One region of the Nonomuraea polychroma genome, then DNA from elsewhere that is predicted to be linked to it. Evidence: riboswitches for the same ligand, from Rfam matches in the RefSeq annotation. Region 1 holds a riboswitch; the other holds the start of a gene.
The links. Region 1 has a riboswitch for thiamine pyrophosphate ahead of thiC (phosphomethylpyrimidine synthase ThiC). Riboswitches for the same ligand answer to the same signal wherever they lie in the genome.
Positions count from the first base shown of each region.

Region 1 (7,877 bases):
TGACTATCTCGGCCATTGGTGGGTGCTCACCCTGCGCGGCGTGCTCGCCCTCCTCTTCGGGATCATGGCCGTGGCCTGGCCCGCCATCACGCTGCTGGTCCTCGCCGTCGTGTTCGGCGCCTACGCGATCGTCGACGGCGCCCTGGCGGCGGTGGCCGCCACCCGCGCGGCCAAGGGGCACCGGGCTCCGCTGATCTTGCTCGCCGTCGCCGGGCTGCTGTTCGGCATCATGTGCATCGTCTGGCCGGGACTGACCGTGCTGGTCGTCACGTTGCTGATCGGGATCTGGGCCATCGTGACCGGCGTCATGGAGATCATGACGGCGATCAGGATGCGCAGGGAGATCCAGGGCGAGTGGCTGCACGTCCTCGCGGGCGTGTTGTCAGTGCTGTTCGGCGTGCTGGTGCTGGTCTGGCCGGCGACCGGGGCGATCACCGTGGCGCTGATCATCGGGATCTACGCCATCGTGGCCGGGATCATGCTGATCATCCTCAGCCTGCGCGTACGCAAGCTGCGGGAGGTGGGGCGTTAGGCATCCCCCGACCAGGGAAGACGGCTGGGCATGCCGGAAACGACACCACCTCAGAGCCAGCCGTACCCCGGGCGCACGGGCGAGATGGTCCCCGAGCCGCGTGACGAGATGCGCGACTACGAGGGCCGGGACCTCCTCAAGGACAAGAAGGCGCTCATCACCGGGGGCGACTCGGGGATCGGCAGGGCGGTCGCGGTCGCCTTCGCCAAGGAAGGGGCCGATGTCGCGATCGCGTACCTGACCGAGCACGAGGACGCCGCGCACACCCGCAAGCTGGTCGAGGAGACCGGGCGGCGCTGCGTGCTGCTGCCCGGCGACCTGGGTGACCGCGCCCACTGCGGCGCCGTCGTCGAGCAGGCGGTCTCCGAGCTCGGCGGGCTGGACGTGCTCGTCAACAACGTGGCCTACCAGGCACCGGTGAACAGCCTGGAGGAGCTGACCGACGAGCAGTGGGAGCGTACGTTCGCGGTCAACATCCACAGCTACTACCGCGTCACCAAGGCCGCGCTCCCCCACCTGCGCGAGGGAAGCGCGATCGTGAACACCTCCTCGATCAACGGCCTGCGCGGCAACAAGTCGCTCATCGACTACGCGGCCACCAAGGGCGCGATCAACGCCTTCACCTACTCCATGGCACAGAGCCTGGTCGAGCGGGGCATCCGGGTCAACGCCGTGGCGCCGGGGCCAGTGTGGACGCCGCTGATCCCGGCCACGATGCCGGAGGAGAAGGTGGAGAAGTTCGGCAAGCACGTGCCGATGGGGCGACCCGCCGATCCGGACGAGATCGCCCCCTCGTACGTCTTCTTCGCCGCCGAACGGCTTTCGTCGTACTACACGGGCGAGGTGCTGGCCCCCGTCGGCGGCGAGACCCTGCCGGGCTGATCGATGTAGACCGTGCCGCCGCGCTGCCGGAACTCCGCCGCCTTCTCCGCGAAGCCGGCCTCGCGAATGTCGTGGCTGATCCGCATGGAGCAGAACTTGGGCCCGCACATCGAGCAGAAGTGCGCGGTCTTGGCCGGCGCCGCAGGCAGGGTCTCGTCGTGGAAGGCGCGGGCGGTCTCGGGATCGAGTGACAGGTCGAACTGGTCCTCCCAGCGGAACTCGAACCGCGCGTCCGACAGCGCGTCGTCCCACTCCTGCGCCCGCGGGTGCCCCTTGGCCAGGTCCGCCGCGTGGGCGGCGATCTTGTACGTGATCACGCCGGTCTTGACGTCGTCCTTGTCCGGCAGGCCGAGGTGCTCCTTGGGGGTGACGTAGCAGAGCATGGCGGTGCCGAACCAGCCGATCATGGCGGCGCCGATGCCGGAGGTGATGTGGTCGTAGCCCGGCGCGATGTCGGTGACCAACGGCCCGAGGGTGTAGAAGGGAGCGTCGTCGCAGAGCTCGCGCTGCAGGTCGACGTTCTCCTTGATCTTGTGCATGGGCACGTGTCCCGGGCCCTCGATCATGACCTGGACGTCGTGCTCCCGCGCGATCGTCGTCAGCTCGCCGAGCGTGCGCAACTCGGCGAACTGGGCCTCGTCGTTGGCGTCCGCGATCGAACCTGGCCGCAGCCCGTCGCCCAGCGAGAACGACACGTCATAACGCGCCAGGATCTCGCACATCTCGGCGAAGTACTCGTACAGGAAGCTCTCACGGTGGTGCGCCAGGCACCACGCGGCCATGATGGAGCCGCCGCGCGAGACGATGCCGGTCTTACGGCGGACGGTGAGCGGCACGTGTTCGAGCCGCACCCCGGCGTGCACGGTCACATAGTCCACGCCCTGCTCGCACTGCTCGATGAGCGTGTCCCGGTAGACCTCCCAGGACAGATCCTCCGGACGGCCCTTGACCTTCTCCAGCGCCTGGTAAATGGGCACGGTGCCGACCGGCACCGGCGAGTTGCGGATGATCCACTCGCGGGTCTCGTGGATGTCCGGGCCGGTGGACAAGTCCATGATCGTGTCCGCGCCCCACCGGGTGGCCCAGGTCATCTTCTCGACCTCCTCCTCGATGGAGGACGTCACGGCGGAGTTGCCGATGTTGGCGTTGATCTTCACGAGGAAGTTGCGGCCGATGATCATGGGTTCGGACTCGGGGTGGTTGACGTTGGCGGGGATGATGGCCCGGCCGGCCGCGACCTCCTGGCGTACGAACTCGGCGTCGAGTCCCTCGCGGACGGCCACGAACTCCATTTCCTTGGTGATCAGGCCCTTCCGCGCGCAGGCGACCTGGGTGACGGGGTGGCCGGCTGCGCGGCGCTCGCGTACCCACTGCTCGCGCAGACGGGGCAGCCCGCGCCGGACGTCGGTCTCGAGGGCGGGGTCGGTGTACGGGCCCGACGTGTCGTACAGGGTCACGGTCGAACCGTTGGAAAGGTGCACCTGACGCATCGGCACGCGGAGGTCACCGGTGTAAATCTTGGAAAAACGCGCGCCATTCATCGCGCAAACTCCCTTCGCCGGCATTATCCGGAGCAGGTTCTGGCGGTCGGCGGCTGTCAGCCGTCCTCTCAGCCCGGTCAGCACCGGGCTCCCGCGTTGGACGGCGTTGATCGTACCCACCTGTTAAGCCGCGCCAAACCTGGCATGATCGAGGTAATGGATGATCCCGTTTCGCGCACCACAGCGACCTACGACCGCATCGCACGTGATTTCGACGCGCGCGCCAGCCGCAGCGACGGCTTCCTGGCCTTCCGCCAGCGATTCGCCGACGCGGCGCGGGGCTTGGTGACCGATCTCGGGTGCGGTCCCGGGCATGACGCGGCCTGGTTCCAAGAGCAGGGGCTGCCGGTCATCGGAGTCGACCGCTCGATCGAGATGACCAGGCTGGCCGCCGCCCGCGGAGTGCCGACCGTGCGAGGCGACCTGCGCAGGCCGCCGCTCGCCCCCGGCTCGCTGGCCGGCCTGTGGTCCTCCGCCGCGCTGCTCCACGTGCCCGCCGAGGAGACCGAGCCGACGTTGCGCGCCTGGTGGGCGACGCTGCGGCCGGGTGGCGTGCTGGGCCTGAGCACCTCGGCCGGCGACGGGGAGGGCTGGGAGCCGGTTCCGTACGACACCGAGGTCTTCCGGTGGTTCGTCCACCGCCACCCCGATACGCTGCTCGCGACGCTGGAATCGGCCGGGTTCGAGGTCCTGGAGCAGGAGATGAGCACGTGGAACCGCACCTGGCTCAGCGTGCTGGCGCGCCGCCGTGAGGTTTGACGATCGCCCTCGGCGGTACCACCCCCTCAGGGGGACTATGAAGAAAATAGCCGCTGTCGCAGGACTCGTGGTGGTGGCCGCGTTGGGAGGGACCAGCGCTGCCGGGGACGGCATCGACCAGCACGAAGTCAGTCAAGAGCAGTACCAGACCCTGATCGCCCAGTGCCAGTACGCCAATACGGCACGGGCGCGGACGCAGTGCCGCGAGGAGGTCAAGGCACGGTACCGGATCGGCAAAACCGACAGGTCGCTCGACTGCCGCACGTTCTCCGGCGTGACCGTCTGCGGCACGCTGAGGCTCAGCAAGGCCGAGCGCCAGTGCACCGAGGACTCCACGGAACAGGGCGTGTCCTTCCGCCGGGCCGAGGTGGAGTGCTACGCGTTCTCCTAGACCCTAGAAGATCCTGAAAGGCCGTCGTCGTGATCATCGTTGGGGTGGACGGTTCACGCACCGGGCTGGAGGCCGCCGCGTGGGCCGCCACCGAGGCCGCCCTTCGCCGCACGTCGCTCGTCATCGCTCATGCCGTGTCGAAATGGGTGGCCGAAGACACGCCCAGCGGCCACTATGCCGAGGTCGGCCGGTGGATGCGCGAGGGCGCCATGACAGTGCTCGCAGCGGCCGAAGACCGGGTACGCCGCGAGCATCCGGAGGTCGATGTGGCCACCGAGCTGCTGCCCGGCGATCCCCGTACCACATTGATCGACGCCTCCGAGAGCGCCGAGCTGCTGGTCGTGGGCAGCCGCGGGATCGGTGGCGTACGCGGGCTGCTGGTCGGCTCCGTCGCGCACGGAGTGGCCGCGCACGCCCGTACGAACGTGGTTCTCATCCGGGACGTTCCCCGGCCGGCCCGCAGGGAGGTGGTGGCCGGGGTGGACGGCTCACCCGGCGGCCTGCGCGCGCTCGACTTCGCCCTCGCCGAGGCAGAGTTGCACGGTTCACGGGTACATGCCGTACAGGCGTGGGCCTGGCCGCACCCCAGCGGCTTCGAACCGGCCGACCCCGACGGCGAGCAAGATGCCCTCCGCGCCCTGCAGGAGCTGGTGGCCGACGGCCGGGCACACCATCCGGGGATCGACGTGGTGGCCGAGGTCATCCACGGGCACCCCATCGAGGTGCTCAAGGAAGCCGCGACGCGGGCCGACCTGCTGGTCGTGGGGTCGCGCGGACACGGTCAACTGACCGGGATGATCATGGGTTCGATCAGCCAGGCCCTGCTCCACCACGCGCCGGGCCCGCTCGCCATCGTCCGCCCTTGATCTGAAAGTTACATCCCGGATCGCGTATCGCCGCAGGTCGCGTCCCAGTGCCCGGGCCGCCGCCTTCCCGTCTCCAAGCCGCGCTCTTACGATCAGCGCCAGGCGACGACGGGAGTGCGGACGATGCGGAAGACCTGGGCGTTACTGGCGGCGTTGCTGGCGATGGCCGGCGCGGTGATGTTCTTGACGACCACCCCGGCCGGCGCCGCCGCCATCAGGGTCATGCCCCTGGGCGACTCGATCACCGGCTCCCCCGGCTGCTGGCGGGCCCTGCTCTGGAACAAGCTCCAGAGCACCGGCTACACGAACATCGACTTCGTCGGCACCCTCCCGGCGCAGGGCTGCTCGGTCCCGTACGACGGCGACAACGAGGGCCACGGCGGTTACCTTGCCACGAACGTCGCCAACCAGAACCAGTTGCCCGGCTGGCTCGCCGCGACCAGGCCCGACATCGTCATGATGCATTTCGGCACCAACGACGTGTGGAGCAACATCCCGACCTCGACGATCCTCAGCGCGTACACGACGCTCGTGAACCAGATGCGGGCCAGCAACCCCGCCATGAAGATCCTCGTGGCCAAGATCATCCCGATGAACCCGTCCACCTGCGCCGAATGCGCCCAGCGCGCCGTGAACCTGAACAACGCCATCCCCGGCTGGGCCACGAGCACCTCCACCCAGCAGTCGCCCATCACGGTGGTGGACCAATGGACGGGGTTCAGCACCAGCACGGACACGTACGACGGGGTGCACCCGAACGCGGCGGGCGATCAGAAGATCTCCGACAAGTGGTACCCGGCCCTGGTGAACGCCCTGTCCGGCGTCACCCCGTCGCCCTCCGTGACCCCCACCGTCACCCCCACCGGTGGTGGCGGGTGCACGGCCACGTACAAGAACGCCGGTCAGTGGCAGGGCGGCTTCCAGGGCGAGGTCACCGTCAAGAACACCGGCACCACGCCGATGAACGGGTGGACGGTGCGGTGGACGTTCGCCAACGGGCAGCAGATCAGCCAGATCTGGAACGGCACGCTGAGCGCGAGCGGCGCGGACGTGACGGTGCGCAACGTGAACTGGAACGGCTCCCTGGCACCCGGAGCCACGGCCACGTTCGGCTTCCTGGCCTCGTGGAACGGCACCAACACCGCCCCCACCCCAACCTGCGCCTAGAAGCCGATCGGCAGCATCAAGAAGTGGTCACCATGGGGGCACCTTCGCTGGCCTGCACCAGCACGAAGCCCTGCCCCCTGAACGCCAGCTGCATGGCCTCCCCGCTCCCCCGCCCGATCAACGCGCCCACCTTCATCGTCCGATTGACCCCGACCTGAAGCCCCGTGCTCCAGCAAACCGCCGACTGCCCATCGGCGAACGTCGGCATGCGTGCGACATCGAGCAACACCGGCGTACCGTGCGTGGTCACCGCCACCCACCCGGTCCCCGTCACCGTCGTGTTGAACAGCCCGCCCGCCGCCACCCCGGCCCCCTGGACCCGCTGGATGTCCCAGGTGAGCTGCGGCTGAAACGCCAGCAGATTCCGCCCGTTGACGGTCAGCCCTTCGTTCTCCAGGTAGAACAGGTGGATGTCGTCAGCGTTGTCGGCCAGATAAAGCAGCCCCTCACCGCGGACCCGCATGAGCGAGGCGCCCTCACCGGTGACGGCCTTCTTGAACAGCTTGCCGAGCCCGCCGGCCCCCTCGTAGTCGAAGTCCATCTGCCCTTGGAAGGCGACCATCGAGCCTTGCTTGGCAAGCACCTCGTGAGGCAACTGGACGCGCAACATCTTCTTGTTCTCCAGCACGAACCCGCCGGGCAACGGCTGGCCGTCGAGATTGCCGAAAATCGAGCTACGCACCGTCTCAACCCTTCAAAACGGGAGTGTTGCCGCCAGCGTACGGAAGAAGCGCTACACCCGCGCACCCGCCACCACGACGGGCCACAGGACCGCCCCAGCACCCCTCACCTCGGCCCTCTTCACCGACGGGCACTCTCCGCCAGATCCCGGACAACCTGGATCAACTCCGCCGGATCAAACGGCTTCGTCAGATAGGCGTCAACCCCGATCCCCAGCCCCCGTCTCTTGTCATCATCCTGCGCCCGCGCCGTGATCAACACGACCTTGATGTGACTGGTGTCCTCATCCGTACGCAACTTCTCCGCCGTAGCCCACCCATCCAGGCACGGCATCATCACATCCAGCGTGATGACATCGGGCTTGACGTCCCTCACCCGATCGAGGCAATCCTGCCCATCCGTGGCGGTCGCCACCTCGAACCCCTCCAGGTTCAGGTTGACCGCGATGAGCTGACGGATGACCTCGTCATCGTCCACGACCAGTACTTTGCCAAGAACCTCACTCACGGCCGCAAAGCTAACCTGTAGCAGGCCGGTCACGTGCGGTTTTCACGGGATGTGTTCGACGAGCGTTATCCGGTGCAGAGTAGTGCGTAGATGCTGATAGCCTTAGCACTCGTTGAGCCCCCTTAGCTCAGGGGATAGAGCACCGGCCTCCGGAGCCGGGTGCGCAGGTTCGAATCCTGCAGGGGGCACACAGAACAAGGGAAGCATCTTCGGTCGCCGATCTGCCTTGGGGCGGGTCGGCGATTTCTTTGCTCAGGGTCTTGATCAGGGGCAAGTTGCCCTCCTTGACGGTGATCCGGATCAGCACTTCGTGGGCCTCGACGCGATGGCGGAGTCCGAGGTTGAAGGCCGCCTGGCGCTTCTCCAGATCGCGGATCTCCTTCCTGAGCCGGTCTTCGCGTCCGTCCCCCGGCGTGGACGCGTTCGGCGAAGAATTCGTGTGCGAGATCGAGGAGGTCGTCCTCGCGAACCCACAGGCTCTTCGGGTGGCTGGCGTGCCACTCGCGGCGGTCTTTGTGGTGGCGCATGTCGGGCTCGCAGGCGTAGTACGA
Region 1 covers NZ_SAUN01000001.1:11,166,876-11,174,752, reverse strand. The annotation lists gene EDD27_RS52175 (HdeD family acid-resistance protein) at 1-532, shown strand, start outside; gene EDD27_RS52170 (SDR family oxidoreductase) at 563-1,414, shown strand; gene thiC (phosphomethylpyrimidine synthase ThiC) at 1,363-2,955, opposite strand; TPP riboswitch at 2,948-3,060, opposite strand; gene EDD27_RS52160 (class I SAM-dependent DNA methyltransferase) at 3,112-3,714, shown strand; gene EDD27_RS52155 (hypothetical protein) at 3,752-4,105, shown strand; gene EDD27_RS52150 (universal stress protein) at 4,150-4,971, shown strand; gene EDD27_RS52145 (cellulose binding domain-containing protein) at 5,095-6,138, shown strand; gene EDD27_RS52140 (AIM24 family protein) at 6,155-6,820, opposite strand; gene EDD27_RS52135 (response regulator transcription factor) at 6,940-7,326, opposite strand; tRNA gene EDD27_RS52130 (tRNA-Arg) at 7,443-7,514, shown strand.

Region 2 (7,877 bases), 9.2 Mb from region 1:
GATCAGCCGCACCAGCTCCTCGGCGTAGAGCACGCCCTCGGGGTGCTGCACCCACTCGGCGGTGGGGTCGCCCGGGGGGTCGCCGCGCACGGCCAGGATGTTGCGCACCCCGGCGTCGGCGAAGCGCCCGATCAGGTGGCGCAGCTCGCGGATCGAGTGGTTGACCGCGGTGAAATGCGCGACAGGCGTGAGCGTGGTGCCGTGGGCGATCCGCTCCACGATGTCGACCGTGCGGTCGCGGGTGGAGCCGCCCGCGCCGTACGTCACCGACACGAAGGTCGGCCGCAGCGACTCCAGCTCCCTGATCGCCCGCCACAGCTGCCGCTCGCCCTCGTCGGTCTTCGGCGGGAAGAACTCGAACGAGAACGTGCGGCCACCGGAAGCGAGCATCTCGCGAACGGTGGGAACACGATCGGGCCGGATTGAGGGTCGACCAAGCGCCATGGCCCAAGGTTACAGGTACCCCGGCCGGAGCGACGGGTACGCCGGACACGCTTGAACGTGAGCCGGGATCGGAGCGCGCTCGCCCGGCCACTAGTCTCAAGACATGACCACTGACGCCGCGCGTATGCAGCACCTGCGCACGCACGTGGAGCGGGCCCTGGGCGAGTTCGTCGAACGGCAACTGCCCGCCCTCGGCGACCCCGATCTGGAGCCGCTGCGCACGGCCGCTGACGACCTGCTGGCCGGCGGCAAGCGGCTGCGTCCCGCGTTCTGCTACTGGGGCTGGCGCGGCGCGGGCGGCACCGACGTGCCCGAGATCTTCACCGCGGCTGCCTCGCTGGAATTACTGCAGGCCAGCGCGCTCGTACACGACGATGTGATGGACAAGAGCGACCTGCGCAGGGGCATGCCGGCCGCGCACCGCCGCTTCCAGGCCATGCACGAGAAGGCCGGCTGGCACGGCTCGGCGGAGCAGTTCGGCGAGGGGGCGGCGATCCTGCTGGGCAACCTGCTGCTGCTCTGGTCGGGTGAGATGTGGCGCACCAGCGGCCTGCCCCGCGCGTCGCTGGAGGCGGCTCAGCCCGTGCACGACCACATGCGTACCGAGCTGATGTGCGGTCAATACCTCGACCTGCTGGAGCAGGCGCACGGGGAGAACACGTTCGACTCGGCTCTGCGGGTGGCGCTGTTCAAGAGCGGCAAGTATTCGGTGGAGCAGCCGCTGAGGCTTGGGCTCGTGCTCGCCGCCCAGGAGCTCGCGCCGTGGATGGACGATCTGTGCACCGGGTACGGCACGCGGGTGGGGATCGCGTTCCAGCTGCGTGACGACATCCTGGGCGTGTTCGGCGACCCGGCGCAGACGGGCAAGCCGGCGGGGGACGACCTGCGCGAGGGCAAGCGCACGATGCTCATCGCCCGTACGCTCGCGGCGGCGTCCCCGGGCCAGGCCGAGACGGTCCGGCGCCTGCTCGGGGATCCGGGGCTGGACGCGGACGGGGTGGCCACGCTGCGGCGGATCATCGAGGGCACGGGGGCGCTGCGGGAGTGCGAGGACCTGATCGGCGACTACCTGGGCGCGGCGCTGACCGCGCTCGACCAGGCCCCGATCACCGCCGAGGCCCGCACCGCGCTGACCGACCTCGCCATCGCCGCCACATCCCGCAAGGCCTGACCTTCCCACCGGTCGCGAACGCGCCACCGGACAGAAACCCCGCTGTCGCACAGCGCCACGCGTCCGAACAGCAGCCGTCCCACCGGGCACGTCTGTGGGCGGGCGCGTCGCTGGAGCGGGCCTGTCAAGCCGGCCAAGCGCCTCGGCGGCGGCGAGCGCCAGTCGGCACCATACGGTAGGCCGGCCGGACTGCAGGCCAGACGGCCGGACGGCAGGGCGGTCTGTCGGGGCGACCGGCCGTCAGTCAGGCGACCGGCCGTCAGTCAGGCGACCGGCCGTCAGTCAGGCGACCGGCCGTCAGTCAGGCGACCGGCCGTCAGTCAGGCGACCGGCCGTGTCAGCAGGCGACCGGCCGTCAGCCGGCCGCGGCTGCCGACAGGCGCTTGGAGAACTCGGCTGCCGCCGCGCCCGGGTCGTCGGCGTCGGTGATGGCGCGTACCACCACCACCCGGCGAACCCCGTATGACATGACCTCGTCCAGGTTGGCGAGGTCGATGCCGCCGATCCCGAACCACGGCCGCGACGTCCCCAGCGACGCCGCGTGCCGCAGCAGCGCGGGCCCGGGGGCCGGGCGGCCGGGCTTGGTCGGTGTGGGCCAGATGGGCCCGCAGCAGAAGTAGTCGACGCCCTCCTCCACCGCCGCCGCGGAAGCCTCGGCGGTGGAGTGGGTGGATCGTCCGATGACGATGTCGTCGCCGAGTATCTCTCGCGCGACCGTCACAGGAAGATCGTCTTGCCCCAGGTGGAGCACGTCGGGCCGGGCGGCGTAGGCGATGTCCGCCCGGTCGTTGACGGCCAGTAGTTTGCCGTGCCGGTCGCAGGCGTCGCGGAAGACTTCGAGGAGGGCGAGTTCGTCGCGTGCCTCCAGGCCCTTCTCCCGCAGCTGGATGATGTCCACGCCGCCGGCCAGCACCGAGTCGAGGAACTCCGCGAGGTCGCCGCGGTCGCGGCGGCCGTCGGTGCAGAGGTAGAGGCGGGCCTCAGAAAGCGAGGGCTTGGGCACGCCGCTTGACCTCCGTGTGACGGCCGGCCTTGATCGCCTCGATGGGCGACCCCGGCAGGGACTCGTCGGGGGTGAAGAGCCAGCGCAGTGCTTCGACGTCGTCGTAGCCGGCGTCCTGCAACACGGTCAGTGTGCCGGGCAGGCCCTTCATCACGTCCTTCCCATCGAGGAACACCGCGGGCACCTGCGGCCCGCCGCTGCCCCGGCGCACGCCGAGGAGCTTGTGGTCCTTCAGGAGCTGCTTGGCCCGCCCTATGGGAAGCTCAAGGCGCTGGGCCACTTCGGGGAGCGTCAGCCACTCGTCCACGAGCTGGTCGGTCTCCCGGTCGATCTGTGCAACAGAAAGCGTCACGAAACCACAACTACCACATGCCGTGCTTGCTCAAACAACACAATCTCGTAGGGATACTTCTGGATCTACCAGGCGTTCCGCGTCGAGACGGTGTCCCGCGCCGATGATTCTGCGTCCCTGTACGAGATCTCGCGGCCGATCCACGGCGAGCACCGCGGCCAGGGCGCCGTCGGCGGCGAGCCAGACGGCCGACCACTTGCCTTCCGGGTCGCCGCGGTAGATGAGCCGCTCCCCCGCCGGGTGGTGCCCGGCGTACTGGACCATGTGCCCGAACTGCTCCGACCAGAAGTACGGCACCGGGTCGTAGACCGCGTCCTCGCCCAGCAGCGTGGCGGCGGCGACCTCGGGGGCGTTGAGCGCGGTGTCCCAGTGCTCGATCCTGAGCCGGGTACGGAAGCGGCGCGACCACCAGGCGGCGCAGTCCCCGACGGCGACCGTGTTCGGCAGGGAGGCCCGCAGGTGCTCGTCGACGACGACGCCGTTGTGCAGGTCGATGTCGGCGTCGGCCAGCCATTCGACGGCGGGCCGCACGCCGATGCCGGTCACGACCACGTGGGCCTCGACGAACTCGCCGTCCACCAGCCGCACGCCGCCCTCGTCCACGGACCGGACCATGGTGTTCAGCCGCAGGTCGATGCCCTCGTACCAGCGCTGGGTACGGGCCCCGATCTCCGTGCCGACGGCGGTCGCGAGCGGGGTGGCGGCCGCCTCGATCACCGTGACCGCGCAGCCGGCGCGGCGGGCGGCGGTGGCCACCTCGGCGCCGATCCAGCCGGCGCCGATGATCGCCACCCGGGCGCCGGGCACGAGCATGGCCCTGAGCTCGTGGGCGTCGTCGAGGGTGCGCAGCACGTGCTGGGGCCCGTCGCCGGGCAGCCTGATCGGCTCGGATCCGGTGGCGATGACCAGGCCGTCGTAGCCGACTTCGCCCTCGGTGGTCTCCACGACGCCCGCGCGCAGCGCCTTGGCGCCCACGCCCGGGCGGAAGGCGACGTCGAGTGCGGTGAGGTCGGTGTCGACGAAGCTGCTGTCGGCCTCGCCGAGGAGCACGCTCTTGGACAGGGGCGGGCGGTCGTAGGGGCGATGCCGCTCCTGCCCGATCAGCGTGATTCTGCCGCCGAACCCTCGCCCACGCAGGGCCTCCACCGTGCGGACGCCCGCCAGGCCCGCTCCCACCACCACGACATTGTCCACGTTCATGACCTTAACGGGGGCCGTTCTTGGACGTCGCACCGAGGCCGTAGGCTGAGGAGGTAAAGACGCGCGGGAGTCCGGCCGTTACCGGGCTGAGAGGAAGGCTGCACCGGGCCTTCGACCGCAAGACACCTGATCCGGATCATGCCGGCGAAGGGAGCGCATGTGGATGTGATCGTAGGCGGCGGGATCGTCGGACTGTCCATCGCGTGGCGGATGGCCCGGGCGGGGCGCGCGGTCACCGTGGTGGATCCGGCTCCGGCCTCGGGGGCCTCCTACGCGGCGGCGGGGATGCTGGCCCCGGTCAGCGAGGTGACGTACACGGAGGCGCCGCTGCTGCGGCTGGGCATGGCGTCACTGCGCCGCTGGCCGTCCTTCGCCGCCGAGCTCGCCCAGGACGCCGGCCTCACCGGGCGCAGCGACGACGCCCTGGCCACGGCGGGCGGCATCTCGGACGGGACGGCCCGGTCCGGCGACGGCGATCCGGGGACGACCGCCGAGGTGGCCGGGCTCGGGGCGTTCGGCGGGCTGGAGATCGGCGACGCGGCTCGGCACGGGCTGGACCTGCGTGCGGACGGGACGCTCGACGTGGCGTTCGGGGCCGACGATCTCGCGGCGCTGGACGAGCTGGCGGCTTTCATGGACAAGCTCGGGCTGCCGGTCGAGCGGCTGACCGGGCGCGAGTGCCGCCGCCTGGAGCCCATGCTGGCCCCGTCGGTGCGCGGCGGGCTGCTGGCTCCCGGCGACGCCTGGGTGGATCCGCGCCGCGTGACGGCGGCCCTGCTCGCGGCCCTGGAGCGGCTGCGGGTGCCGCTGGTGCGGGCGCGTGCCGCGGGCCTCCTGCGCGACGAGGACGGCAGGGTCATCGGGGTACGCCTGGAGCCGCCGACGGGTGCCCCCGGCACGCCGCGAGAGGAATCTGAGCCGCCGTCCGAGCTGCGGGCGGAGCGGGTCGTCCTGGCGGCGGGGGCCTGGAGCGGCGAGCTGGCCGAGGTGCCGGTGCGGCCGGTCAAGGGGCAGATCATGCGGTTGCGTTCCCCGCAGCCGCTGCTCAGCCGGTGCGTACGCGGCACCGTGCACGGCTCGTACGTCTACCTCGTCCCTCGCGGCGACGGCGAGCTGGTCGTCGGGGCCACCCAGGAGGAGCTGGGGTTCGACACCAGGGTGACCGCGGGCGGGCTCTACGAGCTGCTGCGCGACGCCAGAGAGCTGGTGCCGGGCGTGACCGAGCTGGAGATCGCCGACGTGGTGGCCGGGCTGCGGCCGGGCACGCCGGACAACCTGCCGATCATCGGCCCGAGCGGGACGCCGGGGCTCGTCCTGGCCACCGGGCACTACCGGGGCGGTGTGCTGCTCGCGCCGCTCACGGCGGCGCTCGTGCTGGGCGACGCGGGCGATTCGAGCGGCTTGGGCGACTTGGGTGGCTCGGGCGACTTTGGTGGCTTGGGCGACTTGGGTGGGTCAGGCGACTTGGGTGGGTCAGGCGACTTGGGTGGCGAAGAAGGTCGGCTGGCGGCGTTGTGCTCGCCGGGGAGGTTTCAGGAAATCTCATGATTGTGACGATCAACGGGGCCGCGCACGAGGTCGCCGACGGCACGACCGTGGCGCAGGCCGTACGGACCTTGACCACGGCCACCACCGGGGTGGCCGTGGCCGTGAACGACGAGGTGGTCACGCGGAGCGCCTGGGAGACGACGGCGCTCAGCGACCGCGACCGCATGGAGGTGCTGACGGCGGTGCAAGGTGGATGATCTGATCATCGCCGGGGAGAAGTTCTCCTCCCGGCTCATCATGGGGACCGGCGGCGCGCCTTCCCTGGAGGTGCTCGACCACGCGCTGGCCGCGTCCGGCACCGAGCTGACCACGGTCGCCATGCGGCGGCTGGACCCCGGGGCCCGCGGCTCCGTTCTGGACGTGCTGCGCAAGCGGGACATCAAGGTGCTCCCGAACACGGCCGGCTGCTTCACGGCGGGCGAGGCCGTGCTGACGGCGCGGCTGGCCAGGGAGGCGCTCGGCACGAACTGGGTCAAGCTGGAGGTCATCGCCGACGAGCGGACGCTGCTGCCCGACCCGATCGAGACGTTCGACGCGGCCGAGCGGCTGGTGGCGGAGGGCTTCGTGGTGTTGCCGTACATCGGCGACGACCCGGCGCTGGCCCGGCGGCTGGAGCAGGCCGGCTGCGCGGCCGTGATGCCCCTGGGGGCGCCGATCGGCTCGGGGCTGGGCATCCGCAACCCGCACAACATCGAGCTGATCGTGGAGGCCGCCTCGGTGCCCGTGATCCTCGACGCGGGCATCGGCACGGCCAGCGACGCCGCGCTGGCGATGGAGCTGGGCTGCGACGCCGTGCTCCTGGCCACGGCGGTCACCCGGGCGCAGCGGCCCGATCTCATGGCGGCGGCCATGAAGTCGGCGGTGGTGGCCGGGCGGCTGGCGCGGCAGGCGGGCCGCATCCCGCGCCGCCGCTACGCCGAGGCGTCCTCCCCGATGACCCCCTGACACGTCCCGCCGGCACGTGATCACGCCACGCCACGATGCCGCCGTGCCCGCCCCTGGGGCGGGCACGGCGGCGGGGTTGTGACGCAGGTGGGGCTGTGTCCGGTTCGGCGGGCGTGGGCACGTTCCATCGAGCACGGCTCCGCATCGGTTTCGGGCGGTGGGGCCCTGCCAGTGGCAAAACGCCCGTAAACTCTGCTGGGTGGACACGACGACTGCGGACCCCCTGGTCGGGCGGCTCCTCGATGGGCGCTATCGCATCGAGAGCCGGATCGCCCGGGGCGGTATGGCGACCGTCTACCTCGCGCTGGACGTCCGGCTCGACCGCACGGTGGCGCTGAAGGTCATGCACCGCTCGCTCGCCGAGGACCCGGCGTTCGTCAGGAGGTTCATCGGCGAGGCGAAGTCGGTGGCCAGTCTCTCCCACCCCAACGTGGTGCACGTCTTCGACCAGGGCACCGACAACGACGTCGTCTACCTGTCGATGGAATACGTGCCGGGCCGGACGCTGCGCGACATCCTGCGCGATCGCGGCCGGCTGCCCGCCCGCGAGGCGCTCGAGATCATGATCCCGGTGCTCGCCGCCCTGGGCGCGGCCCACCAGGCCGGGCTGGTGCATCGCGACGTGAAGCCGGAAAACGTCCTGATGACCGACGACGGCCGGGTCAAGGTCGTCGACTTCGGCCTGGCCAGGGCCATCGAGGCGACCAACCAGACCCGTACCGGCGTGATGATCGGCACGATCGGCTACATGGCGCCCGAACAGGTCACCACCGGCGCCGCCGACGTGCGCAGCGACGTCTACGCCGCGGGCATCATGCTGTTCGAGCTGGTGACGGGGCAGCAGCCTTACGACGGCGAGACGCCGATGTCGGTGGCCTACCGGCACGTGCACGACACCGTGCCGGCGCCGTCGTCGCTGGTCCCCGAGGTGCCGCCGCTGGTCGACACGCTCGTGGCGAACGCGACGGCCCGTGAGCCCGGGGACCGTCCCGCCGACGCGACCGCCATGCTCGTCGCGGCCGTGGACGCGCACCGGATGTTGCCGCGGACGTCCACTCCGCCGCTGTCGCACTCCCAGCCCCACGGGCTTCACCAGCCGCCCACGCCGTCCCAGCCCAACGCCAGGACGGCCGTTCACGCCGCGCAGTCGGCGCCTCAGGCGGCGCCGGCGCACACGCTGATCCAGCCGCGGGCTGAGATGCCGCAGCGGCGCG
Region 2 covers NZ_SAUN01000001.1:1,985,522-1,993,398, reverse strand. The annotation lists gene metF (methylenetetrahydrofolate reductase [NAD(P)H]) at 1-390, opposite strand, end outside; gene EDD27_RS08825 (polyprenyl synthetase family protein) at 548-1,615, shown strand; gene thiE (thiamine phosphate synthase) at 1,971-2,618, opposite strand; gene EDD27_RS08815 (Rv2175c family DNA-binding protein) at 2,596-2,970, opposite strand; gene EDD27_RS08810 (NAD(P)/FAD-dependent oxidoreductase) at 3,001-4,164, opposite strand; TPP riboswitch at 4,224-4,340, shown strand; gene EDD27_RS55410 (FAD-dependent oxidoreductase) at 4,330-5,718, shown strand; gene thiS (sulfur carrier protein ThiS) at 5,715-5,915, shown strand; gene EDD27_RS08795 (thiazole synthase) at 5,908-6,663, shown strand; gene pknB (Stk1 family PASTA domain-containing Ser/Thr kinase) at 6,863-7,877, shown strand, end outside.
Region 2: it holds a riboswitch for thiamine pyrophosphate, as region 1 does, so the genes downstream of both, EDD27_RS55410 (FAD-dependent oxidoreductase) here and thiC (phosphomethylpyrimidine synthase ThiC) in region 1, are expected to answer to the same signal.